Regions from separate parts of the Rhodoferax sp. RT5P35 genome, predicted to be linked through region 1. Evidence: predicted binding sites of a transcription regulator. Region 1 holds the regulator's gene; the other holds the start of a gene.
What was found. The regulator FNR, encoded in region 1, switches genes on or off when oxygen is low (the NO sensors DNR and NnrR bind a similar motif). The targets are predictions, from matches to a motif close to TTGATNNNNATCAA.
Positions count from the first base shown of each region.

Region 2: the regulator FNR is predicted to act here: its motif matches at 9,006-9,019, upstream of AC097L_RS10740 (ornithine carbamoyltransferase).

Region 1 is NZ_JBWMAX010000004.1:111,624-123,409, reverse strand. It holds gene ccoN (cytochrome-c oxidase, cbb3-type subunit I) at 1-320, shown strand, start outside; gene ccoO (cytochrome-c oxidase, cbb3-type subunit II) at 330-1,019, shown strand; gene AC097L_RS07220 (cbb3-type cytochrome oxidase subunit 3) at 1,034-1,171, shown strand; gene ccoP (cytochrome-c oxidase, cbb3-type subunit III) at 1,189-2,097, shown strand; gene ccoG (cytochrome c oxidase accessory protein CcoG) at 2,101-3,528, shown strand; gene AC097L_RS07205 (FixH family protein) at 3,729-3,986, shown strand; gene AC097L_RS07200 (hypothetical protein) at 3,996-4,208, shown strand; gene fnr (fumarate/nitrate reduction transcriptional regulator Fnr) at 4,225-4,944, opposite strand; gene hemN (oxygen-independent coproporphyrinogen III oxidase) at 5,070-6,446, shown strand; gene AC097L_RS07185 (sulfite exporter TauE/SafE family protein) at 6,580-7,263, shown strand; gene AC097L_RS07180 (metal-sensing transcriptional repressor) at 7,470-7,739, shown strand; gene AC097L_RS07175 (nickel/cobalt efflux protein RcnA) at 7,748-8,869, shown strand; gene AC097L_RS07170 (creatininase family protein) at 9,007-9,825, shown strand; gene AC097L_RS07165 (LysE/ArgO family amino acid transporter) at 9,926-10,558, opposite strand; gene AC097L_RS07160 (HTH-type transcriptional regulator ArgP) at 10,657-11,601, shown strand.
Region 2 is NZ_JBWMAX010000006.1:20,320-32,105, forward strand. It holds gene AC097L_RS10700 (ABC transporter permease) at 1-863, shown strand, start outside; gene AC097L_RS10705 (universal stress protein) at 887-1,714, opposite strand; gene AC097L_RS10710 (Acg family FMN-binding oxidoreductase) at 1,749-2,846, opposite strand; gene AC097L_RS10715 (zinc-dependent alcohol dehydrogenase) at 2,888-3,922, opposite strand; gene AC097L_RS10720 (NAD(P)(+) transhydrogenase (Re/Si-specific) subunit beta) at 3,951-5,411, opposite strand; gene AC097L_RS10725 (NAD(P) transhydrogenase subunit alpha part 2) at 5,422-5,796, opposite strand; gene AC097L_RS10730 (NAD(P) transhydrogenase subunit alpha) at 5,820-6,950, opposite strand; gene AC097L_RS10735 (NAD-dependent succinate-semialdehyde dehydrogenase) at 6,965-8,347, opposite strand; gene AC097L_RS10740 (ornithine carbamoyltransferase) at 8,437-8,934, opposite strand; gene AC097L_RS10745 (Crp/Fnr family transcriptional regulator) at 9,166-9,882, shown strand; gene AC097L_RS10750 (PAS domain S-box protein) at 9,869-11,786, opposite strand, start outside.

The DNA.
Region 1 (11,786 bases):
GCAAGAAAATGCACAGCGTGCCCGCCATCGAGCTGCACTTCTGGATGGCTACCGTCGGCGTTGTGCTCTACATCGCCGCCATGTGGATTGCCGGTGTGATGCAGGGCCTGATGTGGGGCGCGGTGAACACCGACGGCACACTGACCTACACCTTTGTGGAAAGCGTCAAGGCCACCTATCCGTTCTATGTGGTCCGCGTGATGGGCGGCCTGCTGTACTTCAGCGGCATGCTGGTGATGGCCTGGAACGTGTGGATGACGGTCACCCGGGGTCGTTCAGTGCTGGTACCTGTGCCCACTTTTCAAATGGCCCACGCCTGAAAGAACCCCATGGCTGACAAAAAGAAACCCATTGCGTTTTTCTCGCACGAAAAGATCGAGACCAACAACTTTTTGATGATCGTGCTGATCCTGCTGGTAGTCGCCGTGGGCGGGCTGGTGGAGATCGTGCCGCTGTTCTTCCAGAAGTCCACCACCGCGCCGGTCACCGGCCTCAAGCCCTACACCGCGCTGCAGCTGATGGGGCGCGACGTGTACCTGCGCGAAGGCTGCTACGGCTGCCATTCGCAGATGATCCGCCCGTTCCGCGCCGAGACCCTGCGCTACGGCCACTACTCGGTCGCCGGTGAATTTGTCTACGACCACCCGTTCCAGTGGGGCAGCAAGCGCACCGGGCCCGACCTGCAGCGCGTGGGCGGCAAGTACAGCGACGAATGGCACCGCATCCACCTGCACAACCCGCGCGACGTGGTGCCCGAATCCAACATGCCCAGCTACGCCTGGCTGGAAACCGCCCTGGTCGACCCCACCGATGTTGCACCGCGCATGCGGGCCCTGCGCACCGTGGGTGTGCCCTACACCGACGCCGACATTGCCGGTGGTGCGGCTGCGGTGAAGGACAAGACCGAGCAGGACGCGCTCATCGCCTATCTGCAGGTGCTGGGCCGGGCCCTGACCGACCAGCTGGCGGCCAAAGCCGCCGAGAACGTGCCTCCCGCACCCCCTGCTCCAGCCCCCTGAACCTGAAAGCCCCCATGGACGTCACCACCTTGCGCATCGCCGCCACCGTTTGCAGCTTCATCACCTTTATCGGGATCATGGTGTGGGCGTTTTCGCGCCACAACAAGGCGCAGTTTGACGACGCAGCGCAGTTGCCCTTTTTGCAAGACTGATCCCGGAAGGAATTCCCATGAGCGATTTCACGAGCAACTTCTGGTCGGTTTTTATCAGCGCCGTTTCTGTTGTCAGCATCGCCGCCTGCCTGCTTCTGCTGTGGGTTACGGCCCGCAAGAAGGTGCCGTTCCAGAGCGACAACACCACCGGCCATGTGTGGGACGGCGATTTGCGCGAGATGAACAACCCGCTGCCGCTGTGGTGGGTGGGCTTGTTCATCCTGACGGTGCTGTTTGGCGTGGGCTACCTGGTGGCCTACCCCGGCCTGGGCAGCTATGCGGGCACGCTGGGCTGGACCCAGGTGGGCGAGTACAACGCCGAAGTGGCGCAGGCCAACCGCGAGCTGGAGCCGTTGTATGCCAAATTCACAGCCCTCCCGCCGGAGAAGCTGGCCGGCAACGCCCAGGCCATGGCGGTGGGCGAGCGCCTGTTCATGAACAACTGCGCCCAGTGCCACGGCTCGGACGCCCGTGGCAGCAAGGGCTTTCCCAACCTGACCGACGGCGATTGGCTGCACGGTGGCACGCCCGACAAAATCCTGGAAACCATCACCCATGGCCGCATCGGTGTAATGCCGCCCATGGCCGCTGCCGTGGGCACGCCCGACGATGTGAAGAACGTGGCCAACTACGTGCTCAGCCTGTCGGGCAGCCCCAACGATTCGCTGCGTGCCGCTCTGGGCAAGTCCAAATTCTCGGTCTGCGCGGCCTGCCACGGCGTGGGCGGCAAGGGCAACCAGGCCATCGGCGCACCCAATCTGTCGGACGACATCTGGCTGCACGGCTGGGGCGAGGCGGCCATCATCGCCATGGTCAACAACGGCAAAACCAACCAGATGCCCGCCCAAGAGACCAAGCTGACCGAGGCGCAAATCCACGTACTGGCCAGCTACGTGTGGGGCCTATCGAACAAGCCGACACCGTAGGCCATGCGCAAAACCATCCCCATCACCCCGATAGCCGCCGAAGGCGAGGAACTGGTGTCGCTGTACGCGGCCCAGCCCAAGATCTATCCGCGCTCGGTGCAGGGCCTGTTTGCCCGCTGGCGCTGGGGCATGGTGTTGCTGACGCAACTGGTGTTCTACGGCCTGCCGTGGCTGCAGTACGGCGAGCGCCAGGCGGTGCTGCTGGACCTGGCGGCGCGGCGGTTTTATCTGTTTGGCCTGGTGCTGTACCCGCAGGATTTCATCTACCTTACGGGCCTGCTGGTGGTGTCGGCCCTGTCGCTGTTTTTGTTCACCGCCGTGGCCGGGCGGCTGTGGTGCGGCTTTACCTGCCCGCAAACGGTGTACAGCGAGATCTTCATGTGGATAGAGCGCCGCATCGAGGGCGATCGGGGTGCCCGCATGCGCCTGGACGGCGGCCCCCTGTCTGCCCACAAGATCGGCAAGAAGTGGGCCAAGCATGCAGTGTGGATGCTGCTGTCACTGTGGACCGGCTTCACCTTTGTGTCGTATTTCACCCCCACCCAAGACCTGCTGCAGGAGTCGCTGCAGCTGAACTTCGGCTCGTGGGAGGTCTTTTGGGGCCTGTTTTACAGCGCGGCTACCTACGGCAATGCGGGCTTCATGCGCGAGCAGGTATGCAAGTACATGTGCCCCTACGCCCGCTTTCAGAGCGCCATGTTCGACAAGGACACGCTCATCGTCAGCTATGACGCCAACCGGGGTGAGCCGCGCGGTGCCCGTTCCCGCAAAGCCGACCCTGCGGCGCTGGGCCTGGGGTCGTGCGTGGACTGCACCCTGTGCGTGCAGGTCTGCCCCACCGGCATCGACATCCGCCAGGGCCTGCAGTACGAGTGCATCAACTGCGCGGCCTGTGTGGACGTGTGCGATGGGGTGATGGACAAAATGGGCTATGCCCGCGGCCTGATCCGCTTTGCCACCGAGAACGGCATGGCCGGGGGCTGGACGGCCCGCCAGATCCTGCGCAGGGTGCTGCGGCCCCGGGTGCTGGTTTACACCGCGCTGCTATGGACCCTGATGCTGTGCCTGGGCATCAGCCTGGCACTGCGCACCCCGCTGAAGGTGGACGTGGTGCGCGACCGCGCCGCCCTGTCGCGCATTGTGGCCGGGGGCCAGCTAGAGAACGTTTACCGCCTGCAGGTGATGAACGCCACCGAATCGCCCCAGCGCTACACGCTATCGGCCCACGGGCTGGACGGGCTGGCCGGATTGGAAGTTGCATCGGAAACCGAGGTGGAGGTGGGTGCCGTGCAGTCGCGCTGGGTGGCGGTGCGCCTGCACATCCCCTATGGCTCGGCCACGCCGGGTTCGCACCCGGTGGTGTTTGACATCGCCAGTGCCGACGGCAAAGACCGCGTATCCGAGAAATCCACGTTTATCGTGCCCCGCTAATTACTCACCCCCAGGCTGCAGTGCTTCGCATCTTTCGCCAACCCCCCTCGAACCGGTTTACCAAAACCGATTCGACACGCAGGGGGCAACACCAGCAGCCGGGCATTGCCAGTTCTGCGGTGTTTCTGGAAAGTGTGCGTTCTGCCCGCATGCTGGGTGGGGAATAGCTAGATGCCTTGTTCACATTAAGGAGAAAGTCCATGTCTGAAAAAACTTCGCAACCCTGGTGGAAATACGGCCACGTGTGGCTGGTCATCTCCGGCCCGCTGATCGTGGTGGTAGCCGCTCTTGTTACGGCCTGGCTGGCCTTCACCCGGCAAGATCCGGTGCTGGCGCAGGACTATTACCGCCAGGGCCTGGAGATCAACAAGACGCTGGCCCTGCAGGGCACCCTGGCCCCAGCCGAGCAAGCGCGCAACCACGCCGCCACGCCCCCCGGCGCGGTGCGGCAGAAGTAGGCGGGCAGCATGGCAGTACAACGCATCACCAGTGTGCTGTGGTCGGGATTTTTGGGCGCTTGTTTGCTGGAGGGTCTGGTGTTTGCGGTGGTGGACCCTAGCAGCTTGCACTGGCTGGGCCAGCCGCTGGACCTGTCACGCCAGGGCGTGTACAGCCTGTCTTTCTTTGCCTTCTGGGCCGTGGCGGCAATGATCAGCAGCCTGACCCTGCTGGTAGGCTAGCCGGTAGGCGCTGCAACTATAAACAGGGCTGAAGATTAACGATGCGCTTCAAGGCCTCGGCATCGAGGATGCGGATGTGGCGCTGTTTGACCTCCACCATCCCGTCCTCGGCAAACTTGGAGAAGGTGCGGCTCACCGTTTCCAGCTTCAGGCCCAGGTAGCTGCCGATCTCTTCGCGCGTCATGCGCAGCACCAACTCCAGCGGTGAGAAGCCGCGCGCATGCAGGCGCTGCACCAGGTTCAGCAAAAAAGCCGCCAGCCGCTCCTCTGCCCGCATGCTGCCCAGCAGCAGCATCACGCCGTGCTCGCGCACGATTTCGCGGCTCATGATCTTGTGCACATGGCGCTGCAGGGCGTTGACCTCGCGCGACAGTTCTTCGATGCGGTCAAACGGCATCTCGCAGACCTCGGCATCCTCCAGCGCCACCGCGTCGCAGGTGTGCTGGTCGTTGACGATGCCGTCCAGCCCGATGATCTCACCCGCCATCTGAAAACCCGTGACCTGGTCGCGCCCGTCCTCGGTGGTGATGGAGGTTTTGAAAAACCCGGTGCGGATAGCGTACAGCGCGGTAAACGCCTCGCCATTGCGGAACAGCGTGGCCCCGCGTTTGACCTTGCGGCGCACGGCCACCAGATCGTCTATACGGTTTAACTCGTCTTGGTTCAGGCCCAGTGGCATGCACAGCTCACGCAGATTGCAGTTCGAGCAGGCAACTTTGATGGCGATAGGGGTCATGCGCGCAGTAGGGGCTTTTGTAAACAACCATTCTCGCCACAAGCATCTGCAGGCGGCTTGATCTAGGTCAAGTAAGGCGTGCGTCCTTCGCGGCACAGTGCATAGATGCAACCAAAGCGCTTTTTATGACCTGTGTTTCGACTGAACTTTTAAAGCGCTTTGACGTGCCGGGGCCGCGCTACACCTCCTACCCCACCGCCGACCGCTTCGTGGAAGCCTTCCGCGGCGAGGACTACGCCCGCGCCCTGCGCCTGCGCCGGGACACCGCCACCGCTCTGCCGCTGTCGCTCTACGTGCACATCCCGTTTTGCGAATCGCTGTGCTACTACTGCGCCTGCAACAAGATCATCACCAAGCGCCACGAACGCGGCGCGGCCTACCTGCAGTACCTGGAGCGCGAAATGGCCCTGCACACCGCCCAGCTCGGCACGGGCCGGGTGGTCAGCCAGTTGCACCTGGGCGGCGGCAGCCCCACGTTTTTGAGCGATGACGAACTGGCCCAGCTGATGGCCCTGCTGCGCCGCCACTTCAGCCTGGCCCCGGGCGGCGAATACGCCATCGAGGTCGATCCGCGCACCGTGGATGCCACACGGCTGGCGGCCCTGGCGGCGCTGGGCTTCAACCGCCTGAGCTTTGGCGTGCAGGATTTCGATGCCGACGTACAAAAGGCCGTGCACCGCGTGCAGCCCGCCGAGCAGGTGTTTGGGCTGGTGGCCGAAGCCCGCCGCTTAGGCTTCGAATCCATCAACACCGACCTGATCTACGGCCTGCCGCGCCAAACACCCACCTCGTTTGCCCACACGCTGGAGCAGATCGTGGCGCTGCGCCCCGACCGTATCGCCCTGTACGCCTACGCCCACCTGCCCGAGCGCTTCAAGCCGCAGCGCCGCATCCTCAACGCCGAGCTGCCCAGCGGCGCGGCCAAGCTGGCCATGCTGTCGCAGGCGCTGGACGCGCTCATCGGCGCGGGCTACGTTTACGTGGGCATGGACCATTTCGCCCTGCCCAACGACGCGCTGGCCGTGGCCAAGCGCCAGGGGCGGCTGCACCGCAACTTCCAGGGCTACAGCACCCAGCCCGACTGCGACCTGGTCGGCCTGGGCGTGTCGGCCATTGGCCGCATCGGCCCCACCTACAGCCAGAATGCCAAGACCCTGGAGGCCTACTGCGACATGATCGACCAGGGCCAGCTGCCGGTGGTGCGCGGCCTGGCCCTGAACCGCGACGACGTGGTGCGCCGCGCCATCATCATGGCCATTATGTGCCAGGGCATGGTGCAGTTTGAATCCATTGAACTGGCCTACCTGGTGGACTTCAAAGCCACGTTTGCCGCCGAGCTGCAGGCCCTGCAGCCCCTGGTGCAGGCCGGCATGGCCACGGTGGATGCCACCAGCATCCAGGTCACCGCCACCGGCTGGTTCTTTGTGCGCGCCGTGGCCATGGTGTTCGACCGCTACCTGCAAGCCGACCAGAACCGCGCCCGTTTCTCACGGATCATTTAGCACACCCCCAGGCTGCAGTGCTTCGCATCTTTCTCCAACCCCCTTGCAGGGGGCAACACCAGCAGCCTGGCAAAGCCAGTTCTGCGGTGTTTCTGGTGGGCGTGCGTTCTGGCTCCATGCGAGAGGGTAAGTAATGACGATGCAGAACTCCCTGGCCTGGACCGCCCTTCTCATGGGCCTGGCCGGTGGCCCGCATTGCGCGGGCATGTGCGGTGCGGCCTGCGCGGGCGTGGTGCGGGTCGCCGGGGCCCGCCAGGGCATGCTGCAACTGCAGGCCGGGCGCTTGCTGGGCTACACGCTGGCGGGTGCGCTGGCCGCCGCTACCGTCAACACGCTCGCCTGGCTGACGGCACCTGCCGCCGCGCTGCGCCCGGTGTGGACGCTGTTCCACGTGGCGGTGCTGGTCTGGGGCGGCATGCTGCTGGTGCTGGCGCGGCAACCGGTGTGGGTCGATGGCCTGGGACGCAACTTATGGTCGCGGTTGCGGCCCCGGTTGGCAGGCCGGGCCTGGGTGTTCGTGGCCGGGGCCGCCTGGGCGCTCATGCCCTGCGGCCTGCTGTACTCGGCCCTGTTGGTCGCATCCCTCAGCGGCGGCCCGCTGGAGGGCGCGCTGTGCATGGCTTTGTTTGCTCTGGGCAGCAGCATCACCCTGGTGGTCGGACCCTGGCTGTGGGTGCGCCTGCAGGTTTGGCGCAGCCCCCAGCGTAAGGAATGGGGCATGCGGGTGGCGGGTGCGTCACTGGCGGGCGTGGCCGTATGGGCCTTGCTGCACGACATGGACCCGCGGGTTTTGGCGTTCTGCCAAAGTCTTCTGTAAATCAAGGTTGTAGAGAAAACCGCAGCATCCGCTCCCGGTCGAGCCAAAAATCCCGCGTCACCTGGGTCCGCTCTGTGTCTTCATCGGCTATGGGGGCGATGCCCGTCGCACAGTGTGGGAATCAATACGACGCATTCCACCAGATGCCTCATGTGTATTTACCCTACAAAAATATCCTATCCAGGGGGATAGGATAATATGTAGGCATGACCATCCATACCTCACACCCGGACATCATCAAACGACTCAAACGGGCCGAAGGCCATCTCAAAAGCATCATCACTATGATGGAAGAAGGCCGCGCCTGTCTGGACCTTGCCCAGCAGCTCCAGGCTGTAGAAAGTGCTGTCGGCAACGCCAAAAAGGCCTTGGTACATGACCACATTGACCATTGCCTGGAACACGCGATCCGCGATGGCATGCAAAACCCGGATGACACCATCCGCGAATTTAAAGCCATCACCAAATACCTGTAAGACAAAAAATGACGAATTTTTCTACTTTGCTGCAGCAAGGCAACGCGTGGTTGTTTATTCCCAGTGCCATCTTGTTAGGTGCACTCCATGGTCTGGAACCAGGCCACTCCAAGACGATGATGGCGGCCTTCATCATCGCGGTTCGCGGCACAGTGGGACAAGCGGTGTTGCTGGGCCTGGCGGCCACGCTGTCCCACACGGCCATCGTTTGGGCCATTGCGTTGGGCGGCATGTATTTCAGCCAGCAATGGAGCGCAGAAACCAGTGAACCCTATTTGCAAGTTGGTTCTGCTGTGCTCATCATCGGCACGGCCCTGTGGATGTTGTGGCGCACGTGGCGGGAGCAAAAACTTGCCCGCCAAAGCGATGACCATGACCATAACCATGACCATGGCCACGATGAAACCAAGCGAATCGATACCGGCCACGGGGTGGTGCGCCTGGAGGTTTTTGAAGACGGTGTACCACCACGCTTCCGCCTATTTCGCGATGGATCGCACGGCCATGTATGGGCAGCTGACCAGGTACGGGTCGAAACGGAACGTTCGGACGGAACGCGCCACGCCTTTGCTTTTGTGCAACGTGACGGTTTCGTGGAGTCTGTGGAAGAGATTCCTGAACCACATGAATTCATGGCCCGTCTACGCCTGGGCCATGGGCAGCACAGCCATGACTACGACGTAGAGTACTTTGAGCACCATCACCACCACGCGATCAAAGACCTGGAGGGGCTGGATGTAGCGGCACCAGGCTACCAGGACCCCCACGAGCTGGCGCACGCCAACGACATCCGTCGCCGCTTCACCAACCAAAACGTCACTACGGGACAGATCGTGATGTTCGGACTAACGGGTGGGCTGATTCCATGCCCGGCATCCATTACCGTGCTGCTGCTCTGCCTGCAACTGAAGAAGGTCACACTGGGTGCGACCCTGGTGTTGTCTTTCAGTATTGGCTTGGCAGTCACGATGGTCATGGCGGGTGCCGTGGCAGCCTTGAGCGTGAAGCATGCATCGAAGCGGTGGAGTGGGTTTGGCGAGTTCGCCCGTAAGGTGCCTTATTTCTCCAGTGCTTTGATTATGGTGGTCGGCTTCTATGTCGGCTACCAGGGGTTGCACGCCTTGCTTTGATGGTGTTCGGTCAAGACAGGGCCAGTCCTATGCCACGCTTCACACCTTCAGCGGCCAATGGGGAACTTCACCCTGGTAGTGCCAGCACCAGGTAAGAATTTGCTGCCGAATGGTGCTTGCCTCCTAAAATCCCGGGCATGCACACTCCACCTCGCTTCTGGGCCGACCTCACCACCCGCGACTTCGCGCAGCTTGACCCGGCCCGCACCGTGGCCGTGCTGCCCGTGGCCGCCACCGAGCAACACGGCCCGCACCTGCCGCTGAGTGTGGACACCATCCTGGTCGATGGCGTGGTGGCTGCCGCGCTGCCGCTGCTGCCGGTGGATGCCTCGGTGCTGGTGCTGCCCACCCAGCAAGTGGGCTTCAGCCCCGAGCATGTGCGCTTTCCGGGCACGCTCACCTTGTCGAGTGAAACCCTCATCCGCGTCTGGACCGAACTGGGGGCCTGCGTGGCCCGCAGCGGGGTCAAAAAGCTGCTGATCTTCAACGCCCACGGCGGCCAGGTCAGCCTGATGGACATCGTGGCTCGCACCCTGCGCACCGAGCACGGTTTGCTGGTCTACAGCGCCAGCTGGTTCAACCTGCCGCTGGGCGATGCGAACAGCCTGTTCAGCGCCGAAGAACACCGCTTCGGCATCCACGCGGGCGACACAGAAACCTCGATGATGCTGGCCCTGCGCCCCCACACCGTGCGCATGGCGCTGGCCCGCAACTTCACATCCACCTCGCAAGACCGCGCCGCGAAGTACCCCATCCTGGGCAACGGCAAAAGCGCCAAGCTGGGCTGGCAGATGCAGGACTACAACCCCACTGGCGCAGCAGGCAACGCCGCCGCCGCCACGGCAGAAAAAGGCCAGGCGCTGGTGGATGCATCGGGCCAGCAGCTGGCGCTGCTGCTGCAAGAGATCGCGGACTTGCCGCTGTCCACATTGGTGGAGCATCCCGACCTGGGTTAAGTATTTCTGGGCTGTTTTTAAGGCATTAAAACAGCTTCTGGCGCATATTTAACCTACGCTAATTGCTCCTATTTTTGACATCAAAAACTGGAGCATTTGTTTACAGCAAACCATAGGCCAGCATGCCTGCCGTGCCCCACATCATCAAGGCCACCAGCCCGTCCAGTGCGCGCCACAGGGCGGGGGACTGCAGGCGCTGGCCCAGAAACAGCGCGCTCAGCCCCAAGCCCACAAACCACAGCGCTGACCCGCTGGCCGCACCTAGCCCAAAAAACGCATTGCCCGGCGTGCCCCAGGCCAGCGAAGCCGTGCCGATCAGCACCAGCGTCTCCACCAGCGCGTGCGGATTCAGCCAAGCCACAGCCAGCGCCGCGCCCACCGCCTGCTGGCGGCTCATGGCCGCCACCGGCTCGCCCACGGCCTGGTGCGCCGCCGACCCGGCGCGAAAGCGGCCCCAGGCCTTCCAGCCGTAGACCAGCAAAAACACCACGCCCCCGCACACCATCACCGCCTGCACCCAGCGCGGCAGGCCACCCAGCTGCGACAGCCCCAACACCCCCAGCGCGATCAGCCCCACGTCCGACGCAATGCTCACAGCCACCGTCAAGCCTACATGCTGGCCACGCAGCCCCATGCGTAGCACATGGGCGTTCTGCGGGCCGATGGCCACGATTAGCGACAGGCTGAGCAGCAAACCTGCAGAAAACGCGGGCAAAAGGAAGAAACTGGACATGGCGGGCTCTCAAAAAGGAATGTCCAAAGTGTCCAAGCTTTGCATAAATTGTTAAAGTTAACTAAATTAAACTTGCATTGCACAAGAAATTTTTAACTATGCTCGATGCCCGTCAATTGGAAGCCCTGGCAGCCGTACTCGAACACGGTGGATTCGGCCCTGCCGCCCAGGCGCTCAACTTGACCCTGGCTGCCATCTCCCTGCGCATCAAGGGCCTGGAAGCCGCAATGGGCCAGCGCCTGCTGGTGCGCGGCAAAACCGTGCGCGCCACCCCGGCTGGGCAGGCGCTACTGGCCCACATCAAACAGCTGCGGATGATGGAGGCCGACCTGTTGGGCAATGTGCCCCGCACCAAAGGGGCGGCCAGCGCCTGGCAAACCCTGGGCGTGGCCGTCAACGCCGACTCGCTGGCCAGCTGGCTGCTGCCCGGTGTGGCCGCCAGCCTGGCCCGCCACCGCCTGCTACTGGATGTGGTGATCGACGACCAGGACCACACCCACGAGGCCTTAAAGAACGGCGACGTGGTCGGCTGCGTCAGCACCCTGGCCCAGCCCATGCGCGGCTGCCTGGCCGAGCCCCTGGGTGTCATGCGCTACCGCTGCGTGGCCGCGCCCGCCCTGGTGCAGCAGTGCCGCACCAAAACCGGTGCCGTGTCGGTACACCGCCTGCTGGCCACCCCCGCCATCATCTTCAACCGCAAAGACGGCCTGCAAGACGCCTTCCTGGCCCAGCACTTCGCCCTCAGCGCGCCACAATACCCCCGGCATTTCGTGCCCGCGGTAGATGCGTATGACAGCGCCCTGGCGCATGGCATGGGCTGGGGCATGGTGCCCGATCAGTTTTTGGCAAACCGCGAGGGGCGTTTGCCGCTGGAGGAGTTGTTGCCGGGGAGTGCGGTGGAGGTGGCGCTGTATTGGCACCATTGGGAGCGGGAGCCGGTGGTGGCGCAGCGGTTGACGGGGGCGGTGAAGGGGGCGGCGGGGGGGGGGTTAACGTTTGAGTTGAGCCGCCCGCGGAGGCAGGACGGTTTTGGCCCAGAATGAAATGATGGACAAAACCGGCCTGCCGGAGCGGGTCGGCTCGAACGAAGGGTTAGGCCTCACCCGTGCCGCCATACTGTTTCTTAGCACTTGTGTTGCATTTCTCATTTATGGCCAACATTGTCTCGGCGTTTGAATAGCTTGAGTAAGACGACAATGGTTGGAATTGAGACGATTGCAAAAACAAG
Region 2 (11,786 bases), on a different contig from region 1:
CGGGCATGGACAGCGGCCAGTACACCTTTGTGCTGGACATTCCGCCCAACTTCCAGCGTGATGTGCTGGCCGGCCGCGCGCCCGCCTTGCAGCTGAATGTGGATGCCACGCTGATGAGCCAGGCGTTTACCGGCAACGGCTACATCCAGCAGATCATTACCAGCGAGGTCAACGAATTTGTGCAGCGCTACCGCAGCACCGCGGCAGCCCCGGTCGACCTGGTGCTGCACATGCGCTTCAACCCGAATCTGGAGCAGGCCTGGTTCGGCTCGCTGATGGAGATCATCAACAACGTCACCATGCTGTCCATCATCCTCACCGGTGCGGCACTGATACGCGAACGCGAGCACGGCACGCTGGAGCATCTGCTGGTGATGCCGGTCACGCCCACCGAAATCATGCTGGCCAAGGTCTGGTCCATGGGCCTGGTCGTGCTGTTGGCTGCGCTGATGGCGCTGGTATTTGTGGTGCAAGGCGCGTTGGGCGTGCCAATCGAAGGATCGGTGGCCTTGTTCATGCTGGTGGCGGCGCTGCACCTGTTTGCCACCACCTCACTGGGGATTTTCCTGGCCACTTTGGCGCGCTCCATGCCGCAGTTCGGTATGCTGCTGGTATTGGTGCTGCTGCCGTTGCAGATGCTGTCGGGCGGGGCCACCCCGCGTGAAAGCATGCCGGCACTGGTGCAAAACATCATGTTGCTGGCGCCCACCACCCACTTTGTGTCTGCCGGTCAGGCGATTCTGTACCGGGGCGCGGGCCTGGCGGTGGTATGGCCGCAGCTGCTGGCCATTCTGGTGATCGGCACCGTATTCTTTTTTGCCTCCCTGGCACGCTTTCGCAAGACGATCAGCCAGATGGCTTGAGTCAGACGTGCCGACTGGCGCTGTCAATGCGACAGCAATGCGCACCGGCCGGTTTGCAGCAGCAAAGACCGGGTGACACCGCCCAGCGCCCACTCCCGCAGCCGGCTGTGTCCGTAGCCCCCGGCAACCACCAGATCCGCCTCATATTCCCAGGCAATCGCGGACAACTGGGCTGCGTCATCCCCGGTGGCCAGAGGTGCCAGGGACTCGGCCACCACACCATGGCGGTGCAACCATGCCACCACATCCGCAAGCCGCGCCCGTGCGGCGACCAGCCCGGGCTCTGCAGCCAACTCCACGACCCGGACATCGGTGGCGGTTTTCAGCAAAGGCAATGCGTCATAGACCGCCCGGCGGGTTTCACGGGTGTCTTTCCAGCCGACGACGACACGTTTGAGCTGCGCCTGTTCTGCGGTGGGCGGCACCACCAGCACCGGGCGTCCTATCTGCATAATGAGATCTCCGGTATCCACGGTTCGGGACGGATCGAACAAATCGCTTTTGGCAACGCTGGTGATGAACAAGTCTGCGCTGCGCGCCTCACTTGCCAGGTAGTCGCTGAGCGAAACATAGCCAGTGGTGGACCGCCACTCGACCCAGGGCACGTGGCTCTGCAGCGCGCTGCGGAACTCTGCCTCGGCCTGGGCCATCTCTTTGGCAATCTCTAAGCGGTTTTCCTCAATCAGGTCGCCATAGACATAGCCATCGCCATACACCAACTGCATGGGTTGGCAGGCAGCGATACCCACCACACCAGAGCGGAATCGTTGGGCAAGATTCAAGGTGACTTGCAGTAGCTCTGCATTCGATCGCCCCAACTCCAAATGCACCATCAAAGTAGCGTAGGACATAGTGTCTCCTGTTGAAAAAATTTCTTGGCAGGACTTACGCAAGTCCTGGTTGAATGACTGCGTTGATCGGTCGCCGCAAGGACTGCAGCGTTGCGGCACCGTAGCCAAAGCGCACCACCAAGTCTGGGCGACCGGTGCCGATGCCCAGGTAAATTGCAAACTGGGGGCGCAACTCAGCCACCTCTACTGGCTGGTTAAGCATTGCATTGCGCATGCCCAGCGCAGTCGCCTGGAGCGCGAACCGCTCGTAGCAACGGCCCACTTCAACCCAATGCGCCTTGTCGCTAACATCAGAGACAAAGACCGCCAGGCCGGAAGAACTTCGCACCTGCTTGGCGTACTTGTCGTTTTCATGGTCGGCGGTCATGAAAAAAGGCATGAGCCGTGATCCCAGCCAGTGCGGTAGCGTGGGGTTGCCGGAAGCGGCTGAGAACAAGCCATCCCCTGTGACCAAAGCTTCGTTCGTATTGAAGCGCACCCAAGAGCCGAGCTCCGCCATAAAGGCTGGATTGCCCATCTGTTGGGTGTTGCCGCGGGTCACGTACTCCAAGATCTGCTCCATCTGTGGCCTGCTGGTGAACAGCAGGGGCCGCACCCCTGTGCCGGTTCCCGCTTGCTCCAGCAGCCTCAAATCCCCAGCAGACAGGGTACGACCGTCGTACTCGGCCCGGGTCGATTGGCGCAGGGGAATTGCCTCAAAAAGAGGTGTGCGCAGAGCACGCGTAGCCGTCAGATCGATACGAACCGCACCACTGGCCTCCTGAAACACCACCTCACCATGCAAGCCCACCGCCAGGGCGGCCTGCACCAGGTTTTCAGCAGCGCAGCCAAGGCTCACATAGAGATGATGGTCATCCGGGTCCACCGCTGGGCAGCGCCGCGACAGATCCGGCAAGATGGTGATGCTGCCTTCGCCCAGCTTGAATATCCAGCACTGGGTGTTATGGCTGGAGGGAGCCAGCGTGGCGTAGCGCACCAATTCATGCAACGAGAAACCGCCCGCCTGGGGCTGCACCTGCAAAGGCCTCCGGATATCTTGCACCGCGTTCGCATATCTGTCGTCACCACCGGCGCAGGCCAGCGTCGCGACGGCGGCCGTACCTGAGACAAGGAATGTGCGTCGCTTTGACATGCCATGCTCCGGGTCAACTATCCACCATCCGCCTGGCAGGGTCAGCGATGGGAAAAATCCAGCACCACCCGCGAAGGCACTTCACCGTGGGCCAGCCGTTTGAACACATCGTTGATGGCGGAAAGCGGTTGCAATTCGAAATCCGCCTTCACTTTGCCATCGGCGGCAAACGCCAAGGCTTCGGCCATGTCACGGCGGTTGCCGACGAACGAGCCGCGGATGGTGATGCAATTGGCCACCACATCAAACAAAGGTGTCGGGAACTCCCCCGGTGGCAGACCGACCAGCACACAGGTGCCAAACTTGCGCGTCATACCTACACCTTGTTTGAAAGCTGCCAGCGATGGCGCAGTGATCAGCACCCCGTGGGCACCACCGCCGGTGGCTTTGATCACCTCGGCAATCGCATCGCCGTGCAGGGCATTCACTGTGGCATTGGCGCCAAGCCGTTTCGCGTGGGCCAGCTTGCCGTCGTCGATGTCCACCGCACAGACGTGCAAGCCCATGGCCTTGGCGTACTGGATGCCCAGATGGCCCAAACCGCCGACACCGGAAATAACCACCCATTCGCCCGGCTTGGCCTGGGTCTCTTTGATGCCCTTGTAAGAGGTGATACCAGCGCAGATCAAGGGTGCTGCCTCCTGGGCCGTCAAGCCGGCCGGTATGTGGGCCACGTAATTGGGGTCGGCAAGGATGTACTCGGCAAAGCCACCGTTCTGGGTATAGCCGCCAAACTGGGCTTCGGCACACACCGGTTCACGGGCGGCAAGGCAGTATTCGCAATGGCCGCAGGCGGAATACAGCCAGGGCACGCCCACGCGGTCGCCCTCCTTCACCGCCGTCACACCCGCACCCAGCGCAACGACCAGGCCTATGCCTTCGTGGCCCGGGGTAAACGGCAGCGATGGCTTGACGGGCCAATCGCCGTTGCCAGCATGCAGGTCGGTGTGGCAGACACCGCAGGCCTCGGTCTTGACCAGGATCTGGCCCGGACCTGGGGTCGGTATCGGTACCTCCCTCAGGACCAGAGGTTTGCCGAATTGCTCTACGAAAGCGGCTTGCATGCTGCGTGTCATGGTGATCTCCTTGATGGATGGATGGAAACTAGGCCGCGGCGGCGAGACCCAGGCCTCGCACCGCTTCGATCATCTGGACCAGCACAGCCTGAGCATCGCCATAGACCATGTTGCAGTTGTCGCCGTAAAACAGCGTATTGGCGATGCCTGCGTAGCCCTTGCCCTCGCCGCGCTTGATGACAAAAACCTGCTTGGTCTGGTCTACATTGAGGATGGGCATGCCGAAGATGGGCGAAGCCTTGTCGGTGCGGGCGGCAGGGTTCACCACGTCGTTGGCGCCGATGACCAGCGCGACGTCGGTAGCCTTGAAATCGCCGTTGATGTCTTCCAGCTGAAGGATCATGTCGTAGGGCACGCCAGCCTCGGCCAGCAGCACGTCCATCTGGCCCGGCATGCGCCCCGCCACGGGGTGCACGGCAAACCGGACCGACACACCGCCGGCCTGCAGCAGTTTGACGAATTCGAACAGCTTGCCCTGGCCTTGGGCCACCGCCAGGCCGTAGCCCGGCACGATGATGACCGACGTGGCGTAACGCATGGCGATGCCTGCGTCACCGGCCTGCATGGGTTTGAGCTCGCCCTGGATCTTGCCGGGCTTGTGCTTGGTAACCTCGCCAAAATTACTGAACACCACGTTTGCTACGGAGCGGTTCATGGCTCGGCCCATGAGCAGTGTCAGCAACAACCCGGCCGCGCCGACCACCATACCGGCCACCATCAGTGCCGGGCTCTGCAGCACAAAGCCTTCGAGCCCCACCGCCAGGCCGGTGAAGGCATTGAAAATGGAGATCACCACCGGCATGTCCGCACCGCCGATGTGCAGCGTCATCAAAACACCCAGGGCCAACGCGCAGCCAAAGAACAGGTACACAAAAGCCGGTGTCACCTGCAGCAGCGGGGCTATGTCCGCACGGATAGTCGCGATATAGGTGCCGATGGCCAGAGTGAGTACCAGCATCAGCGCGTTGAACGCCTGCTGCCCCTTCAGCCGCAACGGCTGCTGGATCACACCGTCCAGCTTGGCCCAGGCGATAAGCGAGCCCGACAGCGATACCGAACCGATCAGTGCACCCAACAGCGTCACGACGAGGATGGTCAAACTGTGGGCCTTGTCTGCCAGCAACTCCGCGGCAGCGATGGCTGCGGCTGCACCACCGCCCATGCCGTTGTAGAGCGCCACCATCTGCGGCATAGCGGTCATGGCCACCGTACGCCCGCTCCACCAGGCGACACCGCCCCCGAGGCTCAGCGCGAGCAAGGCCAAAGCGATGTTGGTCACCAGATAGGGCTGGGCCGCGGCGCTAACGCCAAACGCATGCAGAAAGCTGGCGGCAATCGCCATGGCCATGCCCACGCCAGCAACAAAGATACCCGAAGCCGCCGTGACCGGAGATGCCATGCGGTGCAAGCCGTAGAGGAACAGGAAGGCCGCAGTGATGTCGGCCGCGACGATGCCGAGTTGGGCCAGCTGAAGAACAATGATGGGCATGGTGCTGGTCTCAATGCTTTTTCTTCACCGGCAGGCGTTTGACCTTGCTCTGGGCCGCGAGGCTTTTGACCTTGCCGTGGGCCGCGGTGTGGCCACTGGGCTTGAACATGGCCAGCATGCGGTCGGTTACCGCATAGCCGCCGGCCGCATTGCCTGCCCCCAACAGGACCGCCAAAAAGCCCAGCACTTGCTCTTGCACGGAGCTCGCATTCAGCAGCGCGTAGATGCCGCCGACGACCACAATCCCGTGCACGAAGTTCGAGCCCGACATCAAAGGGGTGTGCAGGATGGCCGGTACGCGACCGATGATTACCCAACCTGCAAAGGCTGCGAGCAGAAAGATATACACGGCGACGAAGCCAGAAATTCCAATGGAGAATTCCATGATGGTGTCCTTTTGCGACTCTTTTAGGCTGATGCCAATGCGCGTTGTGGAGTGCTCAGCGATTTGTCCTGGCCCGCATGCGTGAGCACCGTCTTGGCAAGAATTTCGTCGCTCCAGTCGATGACGATGACGTTGTCCTTGAGCATCAGTGCGAGCAGGTTGTACTGGTTCTTGGCGTACAGCGCGCTCGCGTCTTCGCCCAGCAAGGATGCGACGTTCAGCGGTGCCAGGATGCGCACCTGGCCGATCTGTACAGTCTCTCCTGGGCGGGTGTCCTCGCAGTTGCCCCCGCCTTCTGCCGACAGGTCGACGATCACAGCACCGGCCTTCATGCCGGCGACTTGGGCGCGGCTGATGAGTTTGGGAGAAGCTTTACCGGGAATAGCGGCCGTGGTGATGACCAGGTCCGCCTTCTGGATGTGCGCCGTCAAGACGTCCGCCACCTTGGCTTTTTCTTCAGCACTCAGTTCGCGGGCGTATCCGCCTTTGCCTGTTGCGTCCACCCCGGTATCGACAAAACTGGCCCCCAGGGACAGTGCTTGTTCCCGTGTCTCTGGGCGAACGTCATACCCCTCCACGATGGCACCGAGCCGGTGGGCGGTGGCAATTGCCTCCAGGCCAGCGACACCCAGGCCCATCACCAGCACATGGGCCGGCCCGAGGGAGCCCGCTGCGGTAGTGATCTTGGGCAGCACCCGCGCCAGCTGCGTGGCCCCCAGCTGCACCGCGTAATACCCCGCCAAGGCTGACTGGCTGGACAGTGCATCCATCGCCTGCGCCCGGCTGATCCGCGGCACCCGCTCCATCGCAAAGCAGGTGATCTTTTTGTCCAGCAGGCGCTGCACCAGCGCCTGCTGGTTATGCGCGTAGACGAAGGAGATGAGGATCGCGCCCTCTTGCATCGCATCCACCACCTCCAGCGCGGGGGGCTGCACGCACAGCACCACGTCCGCATCACGAACCATGGCGATACGGTCTTCCATGATGGCGACGTCTTCGAACGCGGCATCGTCCAGGTGGATGGCTGCACCGGCGCCGGCCTGCATGTGCAGCCTGGCACCCAGCTTACGTAGCTTGACCACTACAGAGGGCACCAGCGCCACACGGCGCTCGTGCGGCTGGGTTTCCTTCAGAACGGCAACGTTGACGTACATGGCACTCTTCGGAGTCAGGCTGGTGCGTCCAGCACGGCCGTGCGCACCAGCTTCTTGTTGACGAACTCCTGGATGCCCATGTTGCCTAGCTCACGGCCGTAGCCGGAATACTTGATGCCTCCAAAGGGCAACTCCGCGTCGGCCCAGTCGATGTTATTGATGAAAACCATGCCGGTGTCCACGCGGCTGGCCACGCGTTTGCCGCGCGCCAGGTCTTTTGTCCATACCGAGCCGCCCAGGCCAAAGTCAGAATCGTTGGCCAAGGCAATCGCTTCATCCTCGTTCTTGACGCGGTAAAAAGAGACCACGGGGCCAAAAAATTCGTCTCTGAACGCCGGATTGCCGGGTGCGATGTCTGTCAGGATCGTGGTCTCCATGAACGCCCCTGGGCGGGCTATGCGCTTGCCGCCCATCAACAGCTTGGCACCATGGGCCACGGCAACGTCCACCTGCTTGAGGAGTTGCAGCAACGCCTCTTCGGTGGACAAAGGGCCATGCGTGGTCTTTTCGTCCATCGGATCGCCTGGTACCAAGGCCTCCAGCGCCGTCTTGAATTGCGCAAGAAACTTGTCCGCCACCGAGTCCAGCACAATGAAGCGCTTCGCGGCGCAGCAAGTTTGCCCGGCGTTGTACATCCGCCCCCACACTGCCCAAGGGATGGTCTTGTCCAGGTCGGCATCGTCTAGCACGATGAAAGCATCGCTGCCGCCCAGCTCCATCGAGGTCTTCTTGAGGTTCTGCCCGGCGCGCGAGGCCACACTTTTTCCCGCTGCGACGCTGCCCGTCAGGGCCACGCCTTTGATGCGCGGATCGTCAATCACCAGGTCCGACTGTTCATGTGAAATCAGCAGATTGGTATACGCGCCCACGGGTGCGCCCGCATCGATCAAAAGCTTTTCGAAAGCCATCGCGCACTGCGGCACGCAGCCCGCATGCTTTACCACCAGCACGTTGCCGGCCATCAACTGTGGCCCCGCCACACGCGCCAGTTGGTAGTAAGGGAAGTTCCAGGGTTCCACGCAGAACAGTACGCCGAAAGGGCTGCTCTCCATGTGGGCTTCGCCGACCTTGGGGTTCAGCTGCACAGGCGCCAAAAAAGCCTCGGCATGCTGGGCGTAGTAGGCCAGGATGTCGCCGCTGAATTTGACCTCGGCGCGCGCCTCGCCGATGCGCTTGCCCATCTCCATTGTTGCTAGCTTGGCAAAATCATCCGCTTGCGCATGCAGCAGCGCGCCGGCCTTTGCCAGTATCTTCGCCCGCTCCGCATAGCTGGTGTGCTTCCAGGCCTGGAAGCAGGACTCTGCCTGTGCCAGCGATACCTCTAGTTGCGGGCTGCTGAGATGCTCAAAGCTCTTGAGAATCTTGCCCGTGTTGGGGTTGGTGCTTTGGTAGGTCATGGTCTGGCTTTCGTGAGGGTGTTGGATAAGCCATTGTTCGGCCGAGTAGCTCGGCTGGGCTTGATCTAGCGCAAGCTAAGCCCAGCCACTCAAATATCCTTGATGCTTTGCAGCAATGCCGCCTGCAACACAAACCGGTGCTTGTCCTCAAGGGAAGTAGCACCGCCCAGTAGCGCAACACACCGTGCAACAGGATGGTGCAGCGACGCAATGCAGTGGTACACCGGAATGCCTGCATGCTTACGCACCTGCTGTACCAAGGGCAATGCCAAGTTTTGGCACTCCACCGCGTCGTACAAACGCCCCATCAGCTGCGCGGTGCGCTGCACCTCCAGCGGAGTACTCAGCTCTGTGAGGCTGGGTCGTATATGCGCCACATGCGCACCCAGCTCCTCTGCGGCGTGGCGAAAGAAAGTCGCTTCTAATCCATGCTCGTCTTCGCAGAGCAAAGCAGTTTTTTTACCCCCTAGCAACGGCTGGACGCAGCCAGCTTCAAAAGCCTGTTGCAGCCGATGCGCATCCACCAATAGCGCTAAGTACAGCTGGTCGAAAGCCTGTGCGCTACGGTGTTTTGGCAAGTGGGTCATGGTGCTTTGCGTGCGGCAGGCAATAGCACCTGCACGCTGCAGGCAGCTTAGCGATTCGCTCTCTTACGGGCTTGATGCACATCAAGATCGACCGTGCCGCCGAAGTGATCTGACGTTGTTACACAGCGGACACCTACCCGCGACACAACGTTACCGAGTGACGCACACGGTTGTCACCAGATTGCCTATCGCCGCCTAGCATCCACCCTACAAACTACACAGGCGTTCGAAATGCATACCACCAGCCAAGAAATTGCCGAAACTCTGCAACTGCTCCACGATGTACTGGCCCCGCAACGCCGCGTAGTGCATGCAGGCGACCGGGCCTACCAGGCAGGCTCGCCATTCCTCAACTTGTACATCCTGCATGCAGGCATATTCAAAGTGGTGAATCTGACACCAGACGGCCGCGAACAGGTCGTTGGCCTGAAATTCCGAGGCGATTGGCTCGGCTTTGACGGCATTGCCCACGGTCGGTACTCGTGTGAAGCTGTCGCCATGGACACCGGCGAAGTCTGGGTCATTCCATACGAAAAGCTGATCCATGCCTGCGCTGCACACCCGGTGCTACTCACGGTACTGCACGAAGCCATGAGCCGCGTGATTGCCCATGACCGCGACTCACTCATGTCGGTGTGTACGCTGACAGCCGATGCACGCGTGGCAGATTTCCTGCGTTTCTGGGCCGAATCACTGGCCAACCGCGGCATGCGGGCTGACCAGATCACTTTGCGCATGACACGTGCCGAGATTGGCAACTGTCTGGGTCTGACGCTAGAAACGGTCAGCCGCGCTTTGTCCAAGTTGGCACGCGACAAAGTGATTGCGTTCTCCACGCAGGGTCGGCGGGACGTCAACATCCCAGACGTTGGTGCTCTTTCCGCATTCATACAGCGCTGTCTTATGCCGCTGCCCAAAATTCGACATGAAGCTGCTATGGCGCATTGACCACGCGAACAATTGCCTGCAAAAGCTCATCGCGGGTAAATGGCTTGCGCAGAAAATCCCAATGCGAAGGCGATGAACGGTCGGCATCCAGCAGCTCTGACGAAAAACCCGACATCAGCAGCACCGCCATACGGGGAAACCGATGCTGGGCCTGCGTTGCCAGTTGGGTACCCCGCAAACCCGCGCCAAGCGCAATATCCGTCAGCAGTACATCGAACACGGCATCTGCATGCAAAGCCAGCAGGGCTTGCTCGCCGCTTGCCTCGGTAGTTACTGCACAGCCCATAGCCTCCAGAAAGGTCCGCACTACGGATCGCACTTCTGAATCATCTTCGACCAACAGCACCTTCAGACCATCGGGCAGAGCCCGAGATATACCGGGCTCCAATAGGCTGGCGAAAGTGTCGTTCTTGGCCACGGGCAGATACAGTGTCACCACGGTACCGACCCCCATCGTGCTGTCGATGCTAATAACGCCCTTTGACTGTTTCACAAATCCATACACCGTACTGAGTCCCAAACCGGTACCCCTGCCAGCTTCCTTGGTGGTGAAAAATGGTTCAAACGCGCGCTCCTTGACTTCGTCGGGCATGCCACTGCCCGTATCAACTACCGAAATCGCCACGAAGCTCCGGTCTGGCGTACCCAAGTCATCGACTTCATTGCGCAACTCGCTAGGCAGGGCACTGCGCACCTCGGCACGAAAGCGCAATTCCCCTCCCATCGGCATCGCATCGCGGGCATTGATCGCGATATTGAGCAACGCGGATTCAAGTTGGCTGGGATCTGCCAGTACCGGCGGGCATACCACGTTGATGTTGACATGGATGCGTATGCGCTGGTCTAGTGTCCTTCGCAGCATGTCAGACAAAGCATGCAGCAGCTCGCCGACATCTACGGGCGCAGGCTGCAGAACCTGTCGACGCGAAAACGCCAGCAGCTTGCCCGTGAGCTCGGCCCCGCGCTTGCTCGCCCTTGTGGCAGCCGCTACCAGTTGCTGGCCGTAGCTGTCATGCGCGAGTGACGGCAGTTCCTCCAGTACTTGCAAATTCCCCAGAATGACCGTCAGAAGGTTGTTGAAATCATGGGCAATCCCGCCCGTGAGTTGACCCACGCTCTCCAAACGCTGCGCATGGTTGAGCGCCTCCTCCGTTAAAGCCCTCTGCAAACTGGTCGCGAGCAGATTAGCCAATGACTGCAAAAAGCCCACTTCGTCCTCGCCAAAATGGCGTGGGCCGCGCGCACCTACCGAAAGCACGCCAATCATGCGGCCCCGGTCCAACAGCGGCACCGCGAGCGCGCTGGTCATACCGGCATCCAGATATGCCTGCGGCACACCAAAGCGGGTCTCGCTACGGTAATCCTCCACAGTCACAGGGCCAGCCTGCAAGAGAACAAAACCGGGTGGCGTATCAACAACATTCGGCACGCGCTGCCCCACGGCTTCACCGTCCACCAGGCCGACACCGCTGGCGATACGGAATTCGAGCAAATTGCGCTCCAACACAAATACCGTGCCCGCATCCACCTGCAGAGCCTCCACCGCCATCGCGGGCAGATGGTCCAGCAGCACCTGCGGATCTCGGGCATCCACGGCAAGCCGCCCCAGTTGCGCCAGGTGTTCGCTGTAGCGTGCCCGCTGCAGTGCCTGTTTCACGCGCGGGTAGGCACCAATACCCCGCACCGCCACCACCACGAATGGCAGACCGTGGTCTTGCAGGGGACTCAGCGCGATCTCTACGATCACCTCACTGCCGTCCTTGCGTTTGGCAACCAACTCCATTTGGGTCCCCATGGGCCGCGCACGCGGAGCCTGTCCATACGCCTCACGGTAAGAGGCATGCCGCGGACGGATGCTGTCGGGCACCAGCGCATCCACGTTCAAACCGGCCAACTCCTCAGTG